4 regions of the Brevibacillus sp. DP1.3A genome follow, and region 3 is predicted to be linked to each of the others. Evidence: riboswitches for the same ligand, from Rfam matches in the RefSeq annotation. Region 3 holds a riboswitch; each other region holds the start of a gene.

Region 1 (4,392 bases), 3.0 Mb from region 3:
TGTACTTGCGATACTATAACGGGCTGCCAGTGTTGTCTGATGAAATAAGCATAGTAACAACTGACTCTGGCCATGTCCAATATTTCAGGAAGGAGCCCGTATCATTCGAGCCGTCACGATATCCAGATGTATCGACTGCTGTGTCAGAAGAGGTAGCCATCAAAGAGCTGAGTGAGCATATGAAGCTTCGATACGTGCAGAATCCGAGAATACGGCCAGAATCAAAACAAGGAGAGAAGTGGCAGCCTATTCTGGAGTACACGCCAGCTGTTTCCTTCATGCAACGAGGACGTGAAGATGGTACGGAGTGGCATATCGACGCGACCAGTGGCAAGATTGTGTATGGAACGGGAGATAACGGGCTTGCCTATGATCAGTTGAATACGAAGAAAGCACATCCAATCGAATCTCCGAAAGAATACGTCAAGGTTCGCTCCAAGGATGAGGCAAAAGCACTGCTGCAAGCAGAGTTCGGCGTACAGGTAGAAGGCTTGACCTACAGAGAGAGTGAACGTGAGCGCGATGGACGCAAGAAATACGTCTGGTATGATAAAAATGACAAGTATATCGGCGTAGAAGTTATCGCAGAAACAGGCAGTGTCGTCGGGCTGGGAACACCGCGTTCCAATGCTGCAGTGACAGTCAAACGCCAGCAAGCGGAAGAGGCTGCATTCGCCTTTCTGCATAAATACGTCGATCCAGGTGTAAAAGAAGTACAATTGGCACAAGTTATACAGCCAGGCGAAGCGAGTCCTGTGTCATCGGGCGAATGGGAATTCAGATTTTTCCTGAGCAAGGATGGCATTCCTGTACAGGATCGCGAGCAAAAAGCGGCTTATTCGGTAACGGTCGATCCGTCTACGGGCAAAGTGACAAAGTTTGATAACTACAGAGAGACGCACGAGTTGGTGGAGCTTCCAGCATCCGACAAGATCATCTCGAAAGATAAGGCTGTTGAGGAGTATTTACGCGTCATGCCTTTGAAGCTGGTCTATTTGATGAAAGATGTGGATGGGCAAAAATTACCTCAACCGAAGCTGGCGTATGTGCCGTGGAGTGAGGAAAAGCTTGCGAACAAATTTATGGCCCTTGATGCCGTGACAGGCAAGATCATCGCCGACTAAAACGAAAAAAAGGCTATCCCGCAGCCATTCCTGATGGCTTTTGGGATAGCCTTTCTTAAACACTTATCTAACAGTCGTCACACGAGCACCCGATAATAACCAACAGGATAAACAGCACGAGCACGATTGCGAAGCAGTCACCGAAGAATCCGTTCCCGCAGAAAGATGTACTCATCTTTGTTTCCCCTCCTTTCCGTTATACTCCAGTCTATACACGAATGCCGATATTGGACTGGGCGGATGCCCAGCTTAGGCAAAAATGGGCGTGTAAGAGAAGAGGCTCAGTAAAAAATAGACAATTCACAATTGACGGGGAGACAAAGGGGGTGTTAAGATACTTGCAAACATTCAAGACATTTCACAATACAACTAAATGACAAGTGTACGACTCTTATCCAGAGAGGCAGAGGGACTGGCCTGATGAAGCCTCGGCAACCGGTAAAAATCCGGTGCCAATTCCAGCAAAGCTACGTGCTTTGAAAGATAAGAGGATGTCTCAGGCGTTTTCGTATCTGCTGACAAATCCTCTTCTTTCAAAGAAGAGGATTTTTTGATTTTATTTACCTAATTACAGAGAATAAGCCGATGCAAGGGAGAAAAGGGGCACGTCAATGAAACCAACTTTTCGCGAACAGCTTTCCCGGAAAATTCTGATTCTGGATGGTGCAATGGGCACCATGCTTCAACAGGCGAACCTGACTGCTGATGATTTCGGCGGTGAAGCCTATGATGGCTGTAATGAACTCTTGAACTTGACCAGACCAGATGTGATCCGTTCCATTCATGAGAAATATTTAGAGGCGGGAGCAGACATCGTCGAAACAAATACGTTTGGTGCTGCTTCCATCGTTTTAGCCGAGTACGATGTGCCAGAGAAAGACCTTGAGATCAATATAGCGGCAGCACGCTTGGCCAGAGAAGCGGTGGATGCCTATTCCACGGAGGAGTGGCCGCGTTTTGTAGCTGGTGCAATGGGACCTACGACCAAAACCCTTTCGTTGACAGGCGGTGTCACTTTTGAAGAACTGGTCGAGGCGTATTATCGTCAGGCAAAAGGTCTGATTCTCGGTGGCTCCGATGTTCTTCTTTTGGAAACCTCGCAAGATACGTTGAACGTTAAGGCCGGTGGAATTGGGATTCGCAAAGCTTTTGAAGAGCTTGGACAGGAGATCCCAGTGATGCTGTCAGGTACGATTGAGCCGATGGGCACGACGCTTGCTGGCCAAAACATCGAGGCGTTTTACATCTCCTTGGAACATATAAAGCCAGTCTCTATTGGTCTGAACTGTGCGACAGGACCAGAGTTCATGCGTGATCATCTGCGGACATTGTCGGGAATTGCCCAATGTGCGGTCAGTTGTTATCCGAACGCAGGCTTGCCAGATGAGAACGGTCATTACCATGAAACGCCACAAGGACTTGCCTCGAAAATGCTGGCATTCGCTGAACAAGGCTGGATAAACGTCGCTGGCGGTTGCTGCGGAACAACGCCTGACCATATTCAAGCGATGGCAGAAGCATTGAAAGACTGCAAGCCTCGCAGTGCAGCTGTAGAACCGCTGAGCGCGGTCTCCGGGATCGAGGTCGTTTACGTCGAAGATGACAATCGTCCCCTGCTAGTAGGGGAGAGGACCAATGTCATCGGTTCCAAAAAATTCCGTGAAATGATTGCAGCTGGTCACTATGAAGAAGCATCTGATATTGCCCGGGCCCAAGTAAAGCGCGGCGCACATGTCATCGATATATGCTTGGCTGATCCCGACCGTGATGAATACGAAGATATGGAAAAATTCCTACAGTTCATCGTGAAAAAAGTAAAAGCGCCCCTCATGATCGACTCGACAGATGCCAAGGTCATGGGGCTGGGACTTCGTTACTCGCAAGGGAAGGCCATTCTCAACTCGATCAACCTGGAAGACGGGTTGGAGCGATTTGAGGAAGTCGTTCCGCTTATTCACAAGTTCGGTGCCTCCGTTGTCGTTGGAACGATTGAGGAAGCGGGTATGGCTATCACTCGCGAAAAGAAGCTGGAGGTCGCGCAACGCTCGTACGACATTCTTGTCAACCAGTATGGAATAAAGCCACAGGATATTATTTTCGATCCACTCGTCTTTCCAGTAGGGACGGGGGATGAACAATACATCGGCTCTGCATTGGAAACCGTAGAAGGAATTCGTTTAATCAAACAAGCAATGCCTGCTTGCAAGACGATCCTGGGTGTCAGTAACGTTTCCTTCGGCTTGCCTGCTGCAGGTCGGGAAGTGCTGAATGCGGTCTTCTTGTACCACACCACTCTCGCAGGGCTTGATTACGCCATCGTCAACACGGAAAAGCTGGAGCGCTACGCTTCGATTCCAGAAGACGAGAAAAAGCTGGCAGAAGCCCTTCTATTCGAGACAAATGATGAGACCTTGGCGGCCTTCACCGAATTTTATCGCCAAAAGAAAAAGGAAGTCAGTGTGGAAGTCTCCTCGTTAACGCTCGAAGAACGCTTGGCCCGTTATGTAGTCGAAGGCTCCAAGGATGGTCTAGTGGAAGACTTGAAGCTGGCTATGGATAAATACGCACCGCTCGAGATCATCAACGGTCCGTTGATGACTGGGATGGAAGAGGTCGGTCGCCTGTTCAACGGCAACCAGCTGATCGTGGCAGAAGTATTGCAGAGCGCAGAAGTTATGAAGGCATCCGTTTCGTTTTTAGAGCCATTCATGGAAAAAAGCGATGCCGCTGCCAAGGGGAAAATCTTGTTGGCGACAGTCAAGGGCGATGTACACGACATCGGAAAAAACCTCGTGGAAATTATTTTGTCAAACAACGGCTACAATGTCGTGAACCTGGGGATCAAGGTACCGCCAGAGCAACTGATTGCCGCATGCAGAGAAGAAAAGCCGGATGCCATCGGTCTCTCTGGACTCTTGGTGAAATCCGCGCAGCAAATGGTCATTACTGCACAAGACCTGCGTGAGGCAGGCATTGATATCCCGATGATGGTTGGCGGTGCGGCGTTAACGCGCAAGTTCACATCGAACCGGATCGCACCAGAATACCGTGGAATTGTTTTATACGCAAAAGATGCCATGGATGGTCTGGACCTCGTGAATCGTCTACAAAATCCGGATGAACGTGATCGCTTGGTAGAAGAACAGCAGCATCTGCTGGAAGCAGTTGCAACGGCTCAGCCTGTTGTTGAGGAGAAAAAAGCACCAGTGCCTGCTCGCTCAGCCATCAGCAGAACCGTTCCGATCCATCTGCCGCCCGATTGTGAACG
Region 2 (4,392 bases), 1.7 Mb from region 3:
TATACATTCGCAGCGAAGCAGCCTCCGTAAATCAATACGGCAGAAGCAATCGTGAGCCCCCATTTTTTCCAGAAAGGAGGCTTTTGAAAAATGACTGCAAGAACCCCCACCAAAATAGGAAGGCCAAATAAGGGAATGAGCAAGTAATGCATCGAAAACCTCCCGCATTTCATTGTCATTATTTTCTACGAATGATATTCCGAAAAGTCTTCAAAATACATGGCAAACCATTTCGAAAAGGAGAGGGATAAGCAAGTGCAAGCCGCTCGTCGCCTATATTGTTATCGGAACATGATGCCCCTTCTCTCCACTGTACTTTTCCTGTTCCTCTTTCAGCCGTTCCCTACCTATGCCCAGCCTCCCTATGCAAAATGGGGCAGGCTCGCGATGCAGGAGACGATGAAGCGATATCCAAACGCTCAAATTGTGGACTACCTGCATGTCGGACGAAAACAAAAAACGCCCACCACGTCGGAAGAGACGTTTAAGCTCTTGCTTCAAGAAGGCAATCGCAGGTGGGCGTTACTCATTCATATTGAATTCGTGAATCAGACAGAAGATGTCGTAAACATCTCCTATGAGGAGACTCGCTAGTCAGCGAGCTGTTCCATCTCTTTCATCATGACTTCCATGTCCATGTCAGCTGCCATCCCGTACGCGCGGCGCATGTTTCCATCTCCATCCACAAGGAACATGCGAGCCGTATGAGCATAAGAACCATCTGGCTGCTTCATGACCATCAGACCAAAATCCTTCGTCACTTTCTCTACAGCCTGAGCGTCCCCGCGCAGGAACTTCCAGCCGCTCTGATCTGCCTTGAACTTGGCTGCGTACTCCTGCAAGACTTCCGGCGTATCGTTATCAGGGTCAAAGGAAATGGAGATAAACTCTACTTTGTCTCCGAACAGTCCCTTTTCCTTCAACTGATCTTGCAGCTTGGCCATGTTGTACGTAGTAGCCGGACAAATATCCGGGCACTTGGTAAACATAAACTCCACCAGTCGTACTTTGCCAGCACTTTCATTAAATGTATAGGTTGTTCCGTCACTGTTGTCTAAGGTGAAATCCGCGATGGGCTTCAACACTTCGATCTTCTCTTCTGTCATGTACTTATAACCAAATACACCGACGATAGCCAAAAGGATAATACCAGCTAACACAGGAAACCAATGTTTTTTCATCGCAGATTCCTGCTGCAATTGTGTTCCTTCACTCACGGGTTGTTCCTCCCTGCTTGTCCCATGCGAGATGCCTCCTGATTACACACGGGAGGCATTCACACTGTTTCTATACCTTCTTACTGTTCCACTTCACCTGGCCATGCGAGCATGCCGCCAACCATATTCGCCACGTCATACCCTTGAGCACTCAAATACTCTGTAGCTGTATTGCTTCTGGCACCACTGCGGCAAACCATCACAATCGGAATGTTCTTATCCAGCTCATCGATACGGTGCGGCAAAAAGCCGAGTGGGATCAACTTAGCCTCTTTAATGTGACCTGCATTCCACTCATCTACTTCACGTACATCAATGACTTGCAGTTCCTCTTTGGCATCCAGCTTTTCCAACAGCTCTTGTGGTGTCATTTCCTTTACTCCATGGCTCATCGCTATTTATCCTCCTATATGTACGATCAGATCAGTTGTAACCACCTCCATGATATCACACGCTTTTTTACTTTTCTAACGCGAAGAGCACTTGGCTTCACGCTGCATCCATGCTCCCTATTTTCTACCATTATCTCCTATTTGGCTGCGACAGTAGCCACACGGGATGTGAACAGCTTGAGGCAAAAGCGTTACAAATTAATGGCATGAGTGAACAACTTTCATCTATATATACATAAAAACCTCCCTGATAACTTACTATTATGCGTTGACAGCAAGGGGATATTTTCATACAATTACGACAACAACTTTTCTCATCAAGAGCGGTGGAGGGACAGGCCCTACGAAACCCGGCAACCAGCAGACTAGCTGCATGGTGCCAATTCCTGCAGAATCCAGTGATTCTGAGAGATGAACACAAGCCCGTGCATGATCGGAGCCTTCTTCTTCTCAGGAGAATGCTCCGTTTTTTATTAGCCGATTTCCCATAGTAAAAGGAGAGATGGACATGTCCGATCAACAACAATGGAAGCCAGAAACACTTGCGGTACACGGTGGACAGGAGGTTGACCCTGTAACAGGCTCACGTGCTGTTCCGATCTATCAGACGACCTCCTACGTTTTCCGTGATACGGAGCATGCTGCCAACCTGTTTGGCTTAAAAGAGTTTGGGAATATCTATACACGCATCATGAATCCGACACAGGATGTGTTTGAGAAGCGTGTTGCCCTGCTCGAAGGTGGTGTAGGCGCACTCGCGACCGCATCCGGGCAAGCTGCCATTACATTCGCCATCTTAAATATTGCGCATGCAGGAGACGAGATCGTCGCTTCCAGCAGCCTCTACGGCGGTACCTACAACCTGTTCGCTCACACTCTTCCCCGCCTCGGGATCAAGGTTCATTTTGCTGATCAATCCAATCCGGAAAATTTCCGTGCCTATATCAATGAAAAGACAAAAGCCGTGTTTTGCGAGACGATCGGCAACCCGCGCATTGATGTCGCTGATATCGAGGCGATCGCCAATATTGCTCACGAAAATGGCGTGCCTTTGATCGTGGACAACACCTTCGCGACTCCGATTTTGTGCCGTCCTTTTGAACACGGGGCCGATATTATCGTGCACTCTACCACCAAATTCATCGGCGGCCACGGAACAGCAATTGGCGGTATTATCGTAGACTCAGGAAAATTTGACTGGAACAACGGAAAATTCCCAGGTCTGACTACACCAGACCCAAGCTACCATGGCGTCGTCTATACAGAGGCAGTCGGTCCACTCGCCTATATTATCAAGGCGCGCGTCCAGCTCCAACGCGATATCGGAGCGGCTGTCGCCCCAATCAACTCCTTCTTGTTCCTGCAAGGATTAGAAACACTGCATCTGCGCATCGAGCGGCATAGCCAGAACGCCTTGGCAGTAGCTCAATTCCTCACCAATCACTCTGCCGTAGAGTGGGTGAGCTATCCAGGGCTGGAGTCAGACTCCCAGCATGAATTGGCACAAAAATATTTGCCAAAAGGTGCTGGCGCGATCCTGACCTTTGGAATTCGCGGTGGCATTGAGGCAGGAAAAACATTGATCGAATCAGTGAAGCTGTTCTCCCATCTCGCAAATGTCGGGGACTCCAAGTCACTCATCATTCATCCAGCTAGCACAACACATCAGCAAATGACAGAAGAAGAGCAGGCAGCAGCCGGAGTGACTCCGGGACTCATTCGCCTCTCCGTCGGCACAGAATCGATCGACGATATCATCTCTGATCTGGAGCAAGCCTTGCAGCGTGCGTTGCAATTATCTACGGTAGGTTAACATACCTTTACAAGAAAAGAAGAATCACGTGATCTCTTTGGATAGAGGTTTGTGATTCTTCTTTTACTTTTTTATTTTCGTTCGAAAATAATTGAACTTTTCATTCGGTATTTTTATAATATTATCATTCAAGAAAATTTTGGGAGAGTGGATAGACGTGAAAGTTTTAAATATCGGAAGTGAACGGACAACATATCGCGTGGAGATCTCGTATTCTCCTTTATTCGAAGCAGCCTTGGGAATCGCTGCCGCTACCTACGATCAATTGCATCACACGATGGAACACCCTCCTGCCTACTGGCGTCAACTGTTGGACGAGCTGTCACCCTCTGTACGGCAAGAAGTCGACTATGCGAAGGAGCACAACACGTGGAAGACGCTTTTGCAACTGCTCGATCTTTGCCCTTTCACAGATGTGGATTCATTTCTCTCCTATGTCAGAGAGCTCTCAACAGAACAGCTCCGATATGAGGCCCTCCCTTATCTTGGTGAAAATATGCAGGAAGCACGTCGAAAGGCTGCACAAGGAAGCAAGGAGGATTGCACCGTTTTGCAGGAAGCGTGCCGTGCGCACCTCTTTTTTGAAGCGTATATCGGACATATTACTTCCGTTGATGCAGAAGAGCTGCGGAGTCATATTCTCCGATTGATGGAAGGCTGGTATATCACTCATATCAAGCCGCGTGAGGAAGAAATCGTTCGCATGCTAGAAAGGGATTGGGCGCAAAAGCAAAGCAAGCTAGGAAAGTTCAACCCGGAAGCCTTGGTAGAGTATGCTACGGGATCGAGCTACCTCCCTGAGCCTGCCGTGACACGCGTACTGCTGATTCCACAAGCGATCTATCGCCCGTGGACCGTACAGGCCGATGCTGTCGGGACGAAAATTTTTTATTACCCTGTTGCCGACGAAAATTTGCACGATGCTGTAGATCCTAATCAGCCACCCCCTTCACTGGTGCAAGCCTTAAAA
Region 3 (4,392 bases):
ATGTCAACACCCTTTTGTGCAAAAATTCGCACCTTGCAATTAGTAGGTGTGATGAGTTCCCGATGCCGAAGGGGTATCCCAATTCCACCAGTCTACTTTGCCTAAAAACGCTGCTGTTATCGACTTTTCGGTCTTGAGCTTAAGCAGTTCTTTCGTAGGTCCGGTCAGGACAGCGCCATAGATTCGCACTCCGTTTTGTTGCATGTAGTTGTATCGTTCTGTAATTTGCGGGTCGCTACGAAATAACAAGGATCTGCCGATATCGCGAGTCAAACCTTCTTGCTCGGACAAATACTTCATTTCGTTCAGATAAGTCGCCATCCGCCTATCCCCTTCCCCGTTTACAAGAATAGGGCCACCATAATTCAGCTCCCTTTCTGCAAAACCCCATACTTTTCCCGGTCCTAACATCAATTGTCCCTCTTGACTCTCTTTGGTCTCGATCCCTGTGTCTACGGCAAACCAAACTGTATCTTGTCCCGAAGAGGAAACATGGCTCGAAACCAATTCATAGTACTCCTCGTACGTCAGAAAGCGATCAAAGGAAATCGCAAGCTGAGAAACCGTTCCCTCTGGTAGCTTCTCCATCGTCGTCCAGGCAGGTGAAGTGCGCGATTCCGTATCCACCATTTCCCCGTCTGTCGGATAACGGAAATACAGCTTCTGTTCCCTAACCCCATCCGGCCATTTCGGCCCAGCGTTTACTTTCCACAGCACATTTGTGCTTTCAAAGCGGCCAGCGTTCTTTTCTTCCGCTCCAACTCTTTCACGCAGCTCCATGCTGATATTGCCGTAAAACAATCCCACCTGCGAGCCACTCCCGCCTACACTAACACCTGGTTGAGTAAAATTAACCATCGACTTCGCAACGCGGAACAGATCTTCATGCATCAGTGACCCAACCCAGCCATTCAGAATCAGCAACACAACTCCGGCAAAAAAGGGAAGCACTATGGTGAATCCAGCGTTGCTCAACCGATTTTTCCATTTCCCCCGGCGAACAATGGCGCGCTGTTTTTCAGCCGACAGCGTTTCAGGCTGTTTTGTCTTCACGTTGCCCGCTCCCGTTTCTTCCCCCAGCAAAAGCCTCTCCAACCGCTGTGCGTATTCCTCGTCAGCGGCTATTTCCTCCTCGAATTGTTTTGAATCTTCTTCCGCCATTTCCCCACGCAAATAAGCAACCAGCCTTTGTTCGCGATTATTCTCATCCTTGTTCATCACAGGCTTTCCTCCCTCCACAACTGCCGCATCTTTTGTCGTCCACGAAACAAGGAACGCTTGACGTCTGCCAGCTCGATCCCGAGTACCTCTGCCATTTCCGCGTAGGAAAACTGCATGGCAGACAACAAAATGACCTGTCTCTGCTTTTCCGGAAGTTGCTCCAAATAGTCATGGGCCACTTCCCACAGCTCCTTGTTCACGACATGCTCTGCCGGATCAACCGCCGAATGATCACGTCGCTCTGGCAGGGCTTCCACATACGCAAACCGTTGTTTCGTCTTCTTGCGATAGCCGTCCACGAAAGCGTGATAGGCCACCTTGAATAGCCAAGGCCGTACTTTTTCCCCACGGTAGTCGTCCAAGGAAGAGAAGGCGCGACAAAAGGTTTCCTGTGTCAGATCCTCTGCCAGCCTTTCATCTCGTGTCAGCCGGAAAAGATAGCGGTAAATATCGTTTACATGCAGCTGGTACACATCCTCCAGACCTACTTTCCCAAGCCGTTCACACCCCTTCATCCCTTACCACGAAGGAATTGTCAAAAAGTTTCACCTTCATCTCATTTTTCTGATAACCTGCTGCACATTCTCTACAAAAACAAAGATTGACTCCTGAGAATGAACGTCATATCATGGGGGAAACGAATAACTCTTATCGCGAGCTGGCTGAGGGACTGGCCCTATGATGCCCGGCAACCGGCGCTATACCATGAATCGTACGTTGAAAATGCGTACCTTGGATAGCGAAACGGTGCTAATTCCAACGGATAAGAGTCGAGATAGAGCCTTTTTGGCTTGTCTCGGCTACTGACCCGAGAGATGAGAGGAGACGAGACGCTTTCATAGTCGACAACCGCTCCTCCCCACTCAATGGGGAGGCTTTTTTTAATCATTCAAGGAGGATGAGACGTACCATGAGTGAACAACGTATCCTCGTCACCTATCTCACACAAGCAAAAGACTTGAATAAGAAAGCGCAAGCCATTGCTGTCGGTATGACAGTCGGTTCCTGGACGGACCTGCCGCTTGCCAAGCAAGCTGAGCTAGCGCCGTATCTCGGTGAAGCCGTGAGCGCGACACCACTTGAAACACTGGAAAACGGAGAAACACGCGGTTTGATTACCGTCAGCTATCCGACCCGCAATTTTACAGCAGACATTCCATCCTTGTTGACCGGAATATTCGGCAAACTGTCGATGGATGGCAAAATCAAGCTCATCGACATCGTTTTCCCTGACTCATTCCTTCAGGCTTTTCCTGGACCGAAGTTCGGCATCGATGGTCTTCGCGAACGTTTAGGGGCACATAACCGTCCGCTCTTGATGAGCATTTTCAAATCGTGCCTAGGCCTTCCTTTTGACGACCTAAAAACGCAATTCCGGGCACAAGCCTTGGGCGGAGTCGATCTGGTGAAAGATGACGAAATCTTCTTTGCAGATGAGCGCGCTCCTTTTATCGAACGGATCAAAGCGTTCAAGCAGATCGCTCAGGAGACAGAAGCCGAAACAGGCAAGCCCGTCCTCTATGCAGCCAACCTGACTGGACCTGTGCATGAGCTGAACGAAAAAGCGAAACGTGCGGTAGATGCAGGTGCTGACTGCCTCTTGTTCAATGTACTGGCCTTTGGATTCGATGCCCTGCACCGTTTGGCAGCCGATCCTGATGTACACGTACCGATCATGGCGCATCCAGCATTGGCAGGCGCTTACTATCCATCACCTGACTACGGTATCGCCACCCCGCTTCTGCTCGGAACGTTGATGCGTGTAGCTGGGGCAGATTTGGTGCTCTTCCCATCTCCATATGGCAATGTCGCCTTGGACAAAACAGAAGCGTTGCAGCTCGCCAAGCATTTGACTGACCCACTGAATGGTGTACGCCGTTCCTTCCCGGTTCCGTCTGCCGGCATTCACCCAGGGTTGGTTCCACAGCTGTATCAAGACTTTGGTTTAGATCAAATCGTCAATGCAGGAGGCGGAATCCACGGTCATCCCGGTGGAGCAACCGCAGGAGCGAAAGCATTCGTTGCCGCAATTCATGCAGTCACCGCAGGCCGAACATTGGAAGAAGCTGCCGCGGAATCACAAGAGCTGGCGATCGCCTTGGAAAAGTGGGGTGGCGCACGATGAGCAAGAAGCTCGTCCTGTTCTGCGATTTCGACGGAACGATTACCGAAAAAGACAACATTGTAGCAATTGTCCGCAAGTTTGCTCCCCCTGAGTGGGAAGCCTTGACGGAGCAAATCCTTTCGCAAAAAATAAGCGTTCAAGAAGGGGTTGGCAAGCTGTTTCAACTCTTGCCCTCCTCCTTCCGCCAGGACATTATTGATTTTATTGTCCAAGAAGCGACGATTCGCCCGGGATTTGCTGAATTCGTGAGCTATTGCCGCGAAGAAGGCATCGAGCTGTTGATCACGAGTGGCGGCATCGACTTTTTCCTGGAGCCTATCCTGGCACCTTTCGATCTCACCGATGTGCCGATTTACTGCAATGGCAGTGATTTCAGCGGAGAGCGGATCACCATTACGTGGCCAAACGCTTGCGATGAACAGTGCACGAACGGCTGCGGCATGTGCAAGACGACGATTATCCGTCGTTACGATCCAGAGAACCATTTCCGTATCGTCATCGGCGACTCCATCACTGATTTGGCTGGAGCCAAAATCGCTGACTATGTGATTGCCCGTCACTTCCTCGCTGACAAGGCGGAAGAGCTGCAATTGCCGCATAGCAAGTTTGCTACGTTCCACGATGTGATTCGCATTTTACAGCACGTCCAACAGGAGGTCGTCTAATTCATGACTGCAACACTCGAACAACGTCTGGATGCCTTTCGCCGTCTGGATGACGCCAAGCTGACATTTGCCCGCCGGGACTGGTTTCCCGGCACTAGTGGCAATCTCTCGATTAAGATACAAAACGATCCCTTGCAATTTGCCGTAACGGCAAGCGGCAAAGACAAAACCAAGCTGTCCCCCGAAGATTATCTGGTCGTGGATCAAGACTCGCGTCCGGTGGATGAAACTACGCTCAAGCCTTCCGCGGAAACACTCATCCACGCCGTCGTCTACAAAACGTTCCCGAAGGCGGGTGCTTGCTTCCACGTCCATACCGTATGGAACAACCTCATTTCCGAGCTGTACTTTGGACAACGCGCTTTCTCCATTCAAGGACAA
Region 4 (4,392 bases), 650 kb from region 3:
CGCTTCCAAAATGCGCTCGTTTTTCAACATGCGTTCTACAATTTCCGAACGCAGCACGACATTTGCCATCGATTGAGCTGGACCGTCGTGAATCTCGCGCGCGACACGCTTACGCTCTTCTTCCTGAGCTTGGATTACCTTTAGGCCCATCAACTGATGCTGCTTAGCTGATTCCAGCGCCTCGCCAATCTTACTTAAGTCACCAGTCAAATATCCAAGCACAACGCCCATTTGAGAAACCAGCTTTTCTGCACGGACGATGGTTTCTTCCAAGGTACGCAGTTGACGCTCCAAATCATTTCTTCTGCGCTTCAAATTATTTTCCCGCTCGCGGTAAATGGACAGTTCTACCTGAATACGGCTCGCCTCTTCATACGCAACCCGGATATCTTCCTCCGTGTACATATGAAAATTACGACTGACCAACACGAGCTTGTTGCGCGATTTGCGATACGCGAGTTCAAGCGCATCGACTTTTTGAATCACTTTGGAAATCTCTTGTCGAAGTTCATGTAGATCAAACTTCAATGAGTTGCCATGCTGTCTGGCGTTTTCAGCTATATCAAATATTTGGGTTTTACTCGTTTCTACGGTTTCAATCGTTCGTTTGATCACCCCGTCCAGCACGCTGATGTCTATCGCTTTGTTCATGATTGCTCTCCTTCAAACTCATTTTTAGCCTTCGTGAACAACTGTTGGAGGTGCTCTTCTTCTACATCTCGCAGTCCCATGTCATTGCGTGGAATGGCAAACGGATCTGTTCCTTGTTTTACGAATCCACGATTGGATGTAAACACATAGCGGTAGCCAGCTTGACGAGCTGTCTCCAGTACGATTGGACTTGTGTAGCCAAATGGCAACGAGATAGCCTCAACCTTTTTCTTCATCCATTCGCTTAAACTGACGCGAGATATACTGAAATCTACATAGAGGCGGTCCCTGTACTCTTTCTCTTCCTCTAAACGCTGCAAGTCTTTCAGATAGACCGGAGCTGTTTCTGGGCCAAGATCGCCCCACTCATTTCGTTCTTCCTCTTCATGCAGACTGTACGTGTGGGACCCAATCGTAACCAGTCCCGAATGAGTCATTTCGTTAACCTGTTGACGCGTAAGTGGTGGCGTCATATTCTCCCGTTTTCGATCAGCTACATCTCTTAAGCGCCCCGCAATCGCGAAGTTCACTGAAGGGTAGCCGTATGTACGTAAGATCGGAAATGCTTCTTTGTAATAGCTCTCATACCCATCGTCGAACGTAATCAAAACAGCATTCTCAGTCGGTAAGGTACCCGTCTCCATAAATCGCAGGAACTCATCCAACGATATCGGATTCAGGTCATTATCATGCAAAAATTTCATGTGTCGGGCAAATTGATCAGGAGCTATGACATACCGCTGATTCGATTGATCCGTGACATGATGGTACGTCAAAACCACAACCTGATTGTTATACCACTTTTTCGTTTGAACCGCTGCTTCTTCAATTGGTGTGACGTTTGGCTCAGCATTTTTTGTCTCACTTATGCTTATAGACGTATCCACTTGGGGAAAAGGTTGCACTTCTTGTTTATTCTTTTTTTCCAGAAAAGATTCGCCTAACAACCCAATAGCCACTGCAAAAAACAAAAAAGTAAGAAACACGATCAGGAAGAGCCTTCTGTTCGGCAAAAAAACCCCTCCTCTACTTCCTCACTAGGAGATTCGACACAGTCCTACAAATTCCTGTGCAACAATTGACCCAATAATTGGATGACTCTGCTCCTAAAAAGAAAAAGAGCCCAGTAGCAATACCAGGCTCTTTTTATGTCATTCAGCAATATTACAGTTGAGCAGCCTCTTGCTTCAGAACTTCTGCTTTGTCTGTTTGCTCCCAAGGAACATTCAGGTCATTGCGTCCAAAGTGGCCATATGCAGCTGTTTGTTTGTAGATAGGACGACGCAGGTCGAGCTGCTTGATGATACCAGCAGGACGCAGGTCGAAGTGTTTGCGAACCAATTTCACCAGAGCTTCTTCGGAAATGGTACCTGTACCGAAAGTATCTACTGCGATGGAAACTGGTTGTGCTACACCAATTGCGTAAGCAACTTGTACTTCGCATTTGTCTGCGAGACCAGCAGCCACGATGTTTTTCGCTACATAACGAGCTGCGTAAGCACCGGAACGGTCAACTTTAGTCGGATCTTTACCGGAGAACGCACCGCCGCCATGACGAGCATAACCGCCGTAAGTATCTACGATGATTTTGCGACCAGTCAAGCCAGCATCCCCTTGTGGTCCGCCAATTACGAAACGGCCAGTTGGGTTGATGAAGTATTTGGTATCAGCGTCCAACAGTTCAGCTGGAACAACTGGTTTGATTACTTGCTCAACCAGATCTTGCTTGATTTGCTCCAGAGTTGTTTCAGGAGCATGTTGGGTAGAAATAACGATTGTATCGATACGAACTGGTTTGTCGCCATCGTACTCAACGGTTACTTGTGTTTTTCCGTCAGGACGGAGGTAAGCAAGTGTTCCGTTTTTACGTACTTCAGTCAGACGACGAGCCAATTGGTGGGACATGCTGATCGGAAGTGGCATCAGCTCAGGTGTTTCATTGCAAGCAAAACCAAACATCAAACCTTGGTCACCAGCACCAATTGCTTCGATCTCAGCGTCAGTCATTTTGCCTTCGCGTGCTTCCAATGCTTGGTCTACACCAAGTGCAATGTCAGCGGACTGCTCGCCAATTGCAGTAATAACACCGCAAGTGTCAGCGTCAAAACCGAATTTCGCACGGTCATAACCGATTTCACGAATGGTTTCACGAACGAGCTTTTGGATATCCACATAAGTGTTTGTAGTGATTTCACCTGCTACGAGAACCAAACCAGTAGTTACGGAAGTTTCGCAAGCTACGCGAGCGTTTGGATCTTTGGACAGGATCGCATCCAAGATGGAGTCGGAAATTTGGTCACAAATTTTATCCGGATGTCCTTCAGTTACAGATTCGGATGTAAACAGACGACGACCTTTTTGCAAAGCCATGAGAAAATACCTCCTTTGACCTCATACAAATAGTGTGGTAGCCGAGTCAGGATTTTATCTACGTAAACGCAAATAAAAAACCTTTTCCGTTTTTTAGGAGGAAAAGGTTTGAGCGTTTTTTGCTTCCTTCATCCTCTTATCGGCCAGAACAGATGTCCGTTCTGCTGGTTAGCACCGCTCTAGATCGGTTGCCGGGCTTCATAGGGCCAGTCCCTCCGCCTGCTCTGGATAAGAGTATCCATTACGGATAATAGAATAATTGTTTTTTTCAGAGATGTCAATAGGAAAATTTTTACTTATAGTTGATAGGCTTTGGAAAGTACCACCACTACCTCGGCGCGAGTTGCCCTTCCATTCGGTTTAAAGGAAGAACCGTACCCATTGACCCAATTTCTAGATGTTAAAGCCTCAATAGCAGGAGAAGCCCAGTGACTCGTTGGCACATCCTGATAATTCGATGTACCACGGTTATACATCAAAACATCACGTGCCCGCGCGATCATTACCGCCATCTCTGCACGTGATATCGGCTGATCCGGCTTCATTTCATTCTTCGGGTACCCTTTCAAAATCCCTAATTGATAGGCTACACCTAGGTTGTGATACGCCCAGTGCCGCTTTGGCATATCCCGGAAGGTCGTTTTTCCTGTGTAGGTAGTCGCTACCTTGGAACCGGTCGCACGCATTGATTTAAGCAGCATCGTCGCAAACTCTGCACGGGTCACTGCCTGATTCGGCTTGAACGACGCATCATTAAACCCATTTACAATATCGCGAGAGCTAAGTCTGACGATCTCTGAGCGCGCCCAGTGGTCCGAAATATCGCGATAGCCCGCTATCAATTTCTGCTGCGTCACCGTGAGTCGGTACGATTCATATTTGAACGCAGTACCGCTATTAAGGCGTACATAATATTTTCCTGGTTGCAAACGCAAACCGATAACATCGTTTCCTCGGTTAGACAGCTCCGCTACCTCATTCGTCGAAGCGATCGCATAGTTCATGTTTCGATCGCTATAGAGCGCGAAACGAAAGCCACTATCGACAGGAATGTACGGCGCTCGGAACGAAACATACGATTCACTATTCACAGTAAATTGGAACCAGTCGGAATCAGTAGCTGTCGGTATTGTGCCTGACATCACTGTCCCACCACTTAACGGAGACGCTTTTTGATAGGTGTCATTCGGCTCATTAAAATCTTTTTTTACTGGCGTGTATCCCAGATCCAGCTGATATTCGCCATTCACCACATTGCGATTGTACTCACTCACACGGATGTAATACTTGCCTGGTGACACTTCTTTTTGGAGCCGCTCAGTCGGATTGTCTATCGTTCCATTATCGTAGTTAGGATCCCAGACAACCGTC

What was found. Region 3 has a riboswitch for S-adenosylmethionine ahead of HP399_RS05950 (2,3-diketo-5-methylthiopentyl-1-phosphate enolase). Riboswitches for the same ligand answer to the same signal wherever they lie in the genome.
Region 1: another riboswitch for S-adenosylmethionine. It lies ahead of metH (methionine synthase); the one in region 3 lies ahead of HP399_RS05950 (2,3-diketo-5-methylthiopentyl-1-phosphate enolase).
Region 2: another riboswitch for S-adenosylmethionine. It lies ahead of HP399_RS28770 (homocysteine synthase); the one in region 3 lies ahead of HP399_RS05950 (2,3-diketo-5-methylthiopentyl-1-phosphate enolase).
Region 4: another riboswitch for S-adenosylmethionine. It lies ahead of metK (methionine adenosyltransferase); the one in region 3 lies ahead of HP399_RS05950 (2,3-diketo-5-methylthiopentyl-1-phosphate enolase).

Annotation. Positions count from the first base shown of each region.
Region 1 is NZ_CP085876.1:4,304,351-4,308,742, reverse strand. Features, by position in the region: gene HP399_RS19690 (YcdB/YcdC domain-containing protein) at 1-1,124, shown strand, start outside; gene HP399_RS19685 (YjcZ family sporulation protein) at 1,192-1,299, opposite strand; SAM riboswitch class I at 1,513-1,614, shown strand; gene metH (methionine synthase) at 1,736-4,392, shown strand, end outside.
Region 2 is NZ_CP085876.1:6,213,888-6,218,279, forward strand. Features, by position in the region: gene HP399_RS28750 (hypothetical protein) at 1-152, opposite strand, end outside; gene HP399_RS28755 (YqzG/YhdC family protein) at 220-594, shown strand; gene HP399_RS28760 (SCO family protein) at 591-1,217, opposite strand; gene HP399_RS28765 (rhodanese-like domain-containing protein) at 1,298-1,609, opposite strand; SAM riboswitch class I at 1,921-2,027, shown strand; gene HP399_RS28770 (homocysteine synthase) at 2,118-3,422, shown strand; gene HP399_RS28775 (ArsR/SmtB family transcription factor) at 3,580-4,392, shown strand, end outside.
Region 3 is NZ_CP085876.1:1,310,149-1,314,540, reverse strand. Features, by position in the region: gene HP399_RS05960 (anti-sigma factor) at 40-1,218, opposite strand; gene HP399_RS05955 (sigma-70 family RNA polymerase sigma factor) at 1,218-1,736, opposite strand; SAM riboswitch class I at 1,867-2,043, shown strand; gene HP399_RS05950 (2,3-diketo-5-methylthiopentyl-1-phosphate enolase) at 2,132-3,346, shown strand; gene HP399_RS05945 (2-hydroxy-3-keto-5-methylthiopentenyl-1-phosphate phosphatase) at 3,343-4,011, shown strand; gene HP399_RS05940 (methylthioribulose 1-phosphate dehydratase) at 4,015-4,392, shown strand, end outside.
Region 4 is NZ_CP085876.1:661,287-665,678, reverse strand. Features, by position in the region: gene HP399_RS03350 (sensor histidine kinase) at 1-651, opposite strand, end outside; gene HP399_RS03345 (polysaccharide deacetylase family protein) at 648-1,664, opposite strand; gene metK (methionine adenosyltransferase) at 1,816-3,021, opposite strand; SAM riboswitch class I at 3,155-3,256, opposite strand; gene HP399_RS03335 (S8 family peptidase) at 3,318-4,392, opposite strand, start outside.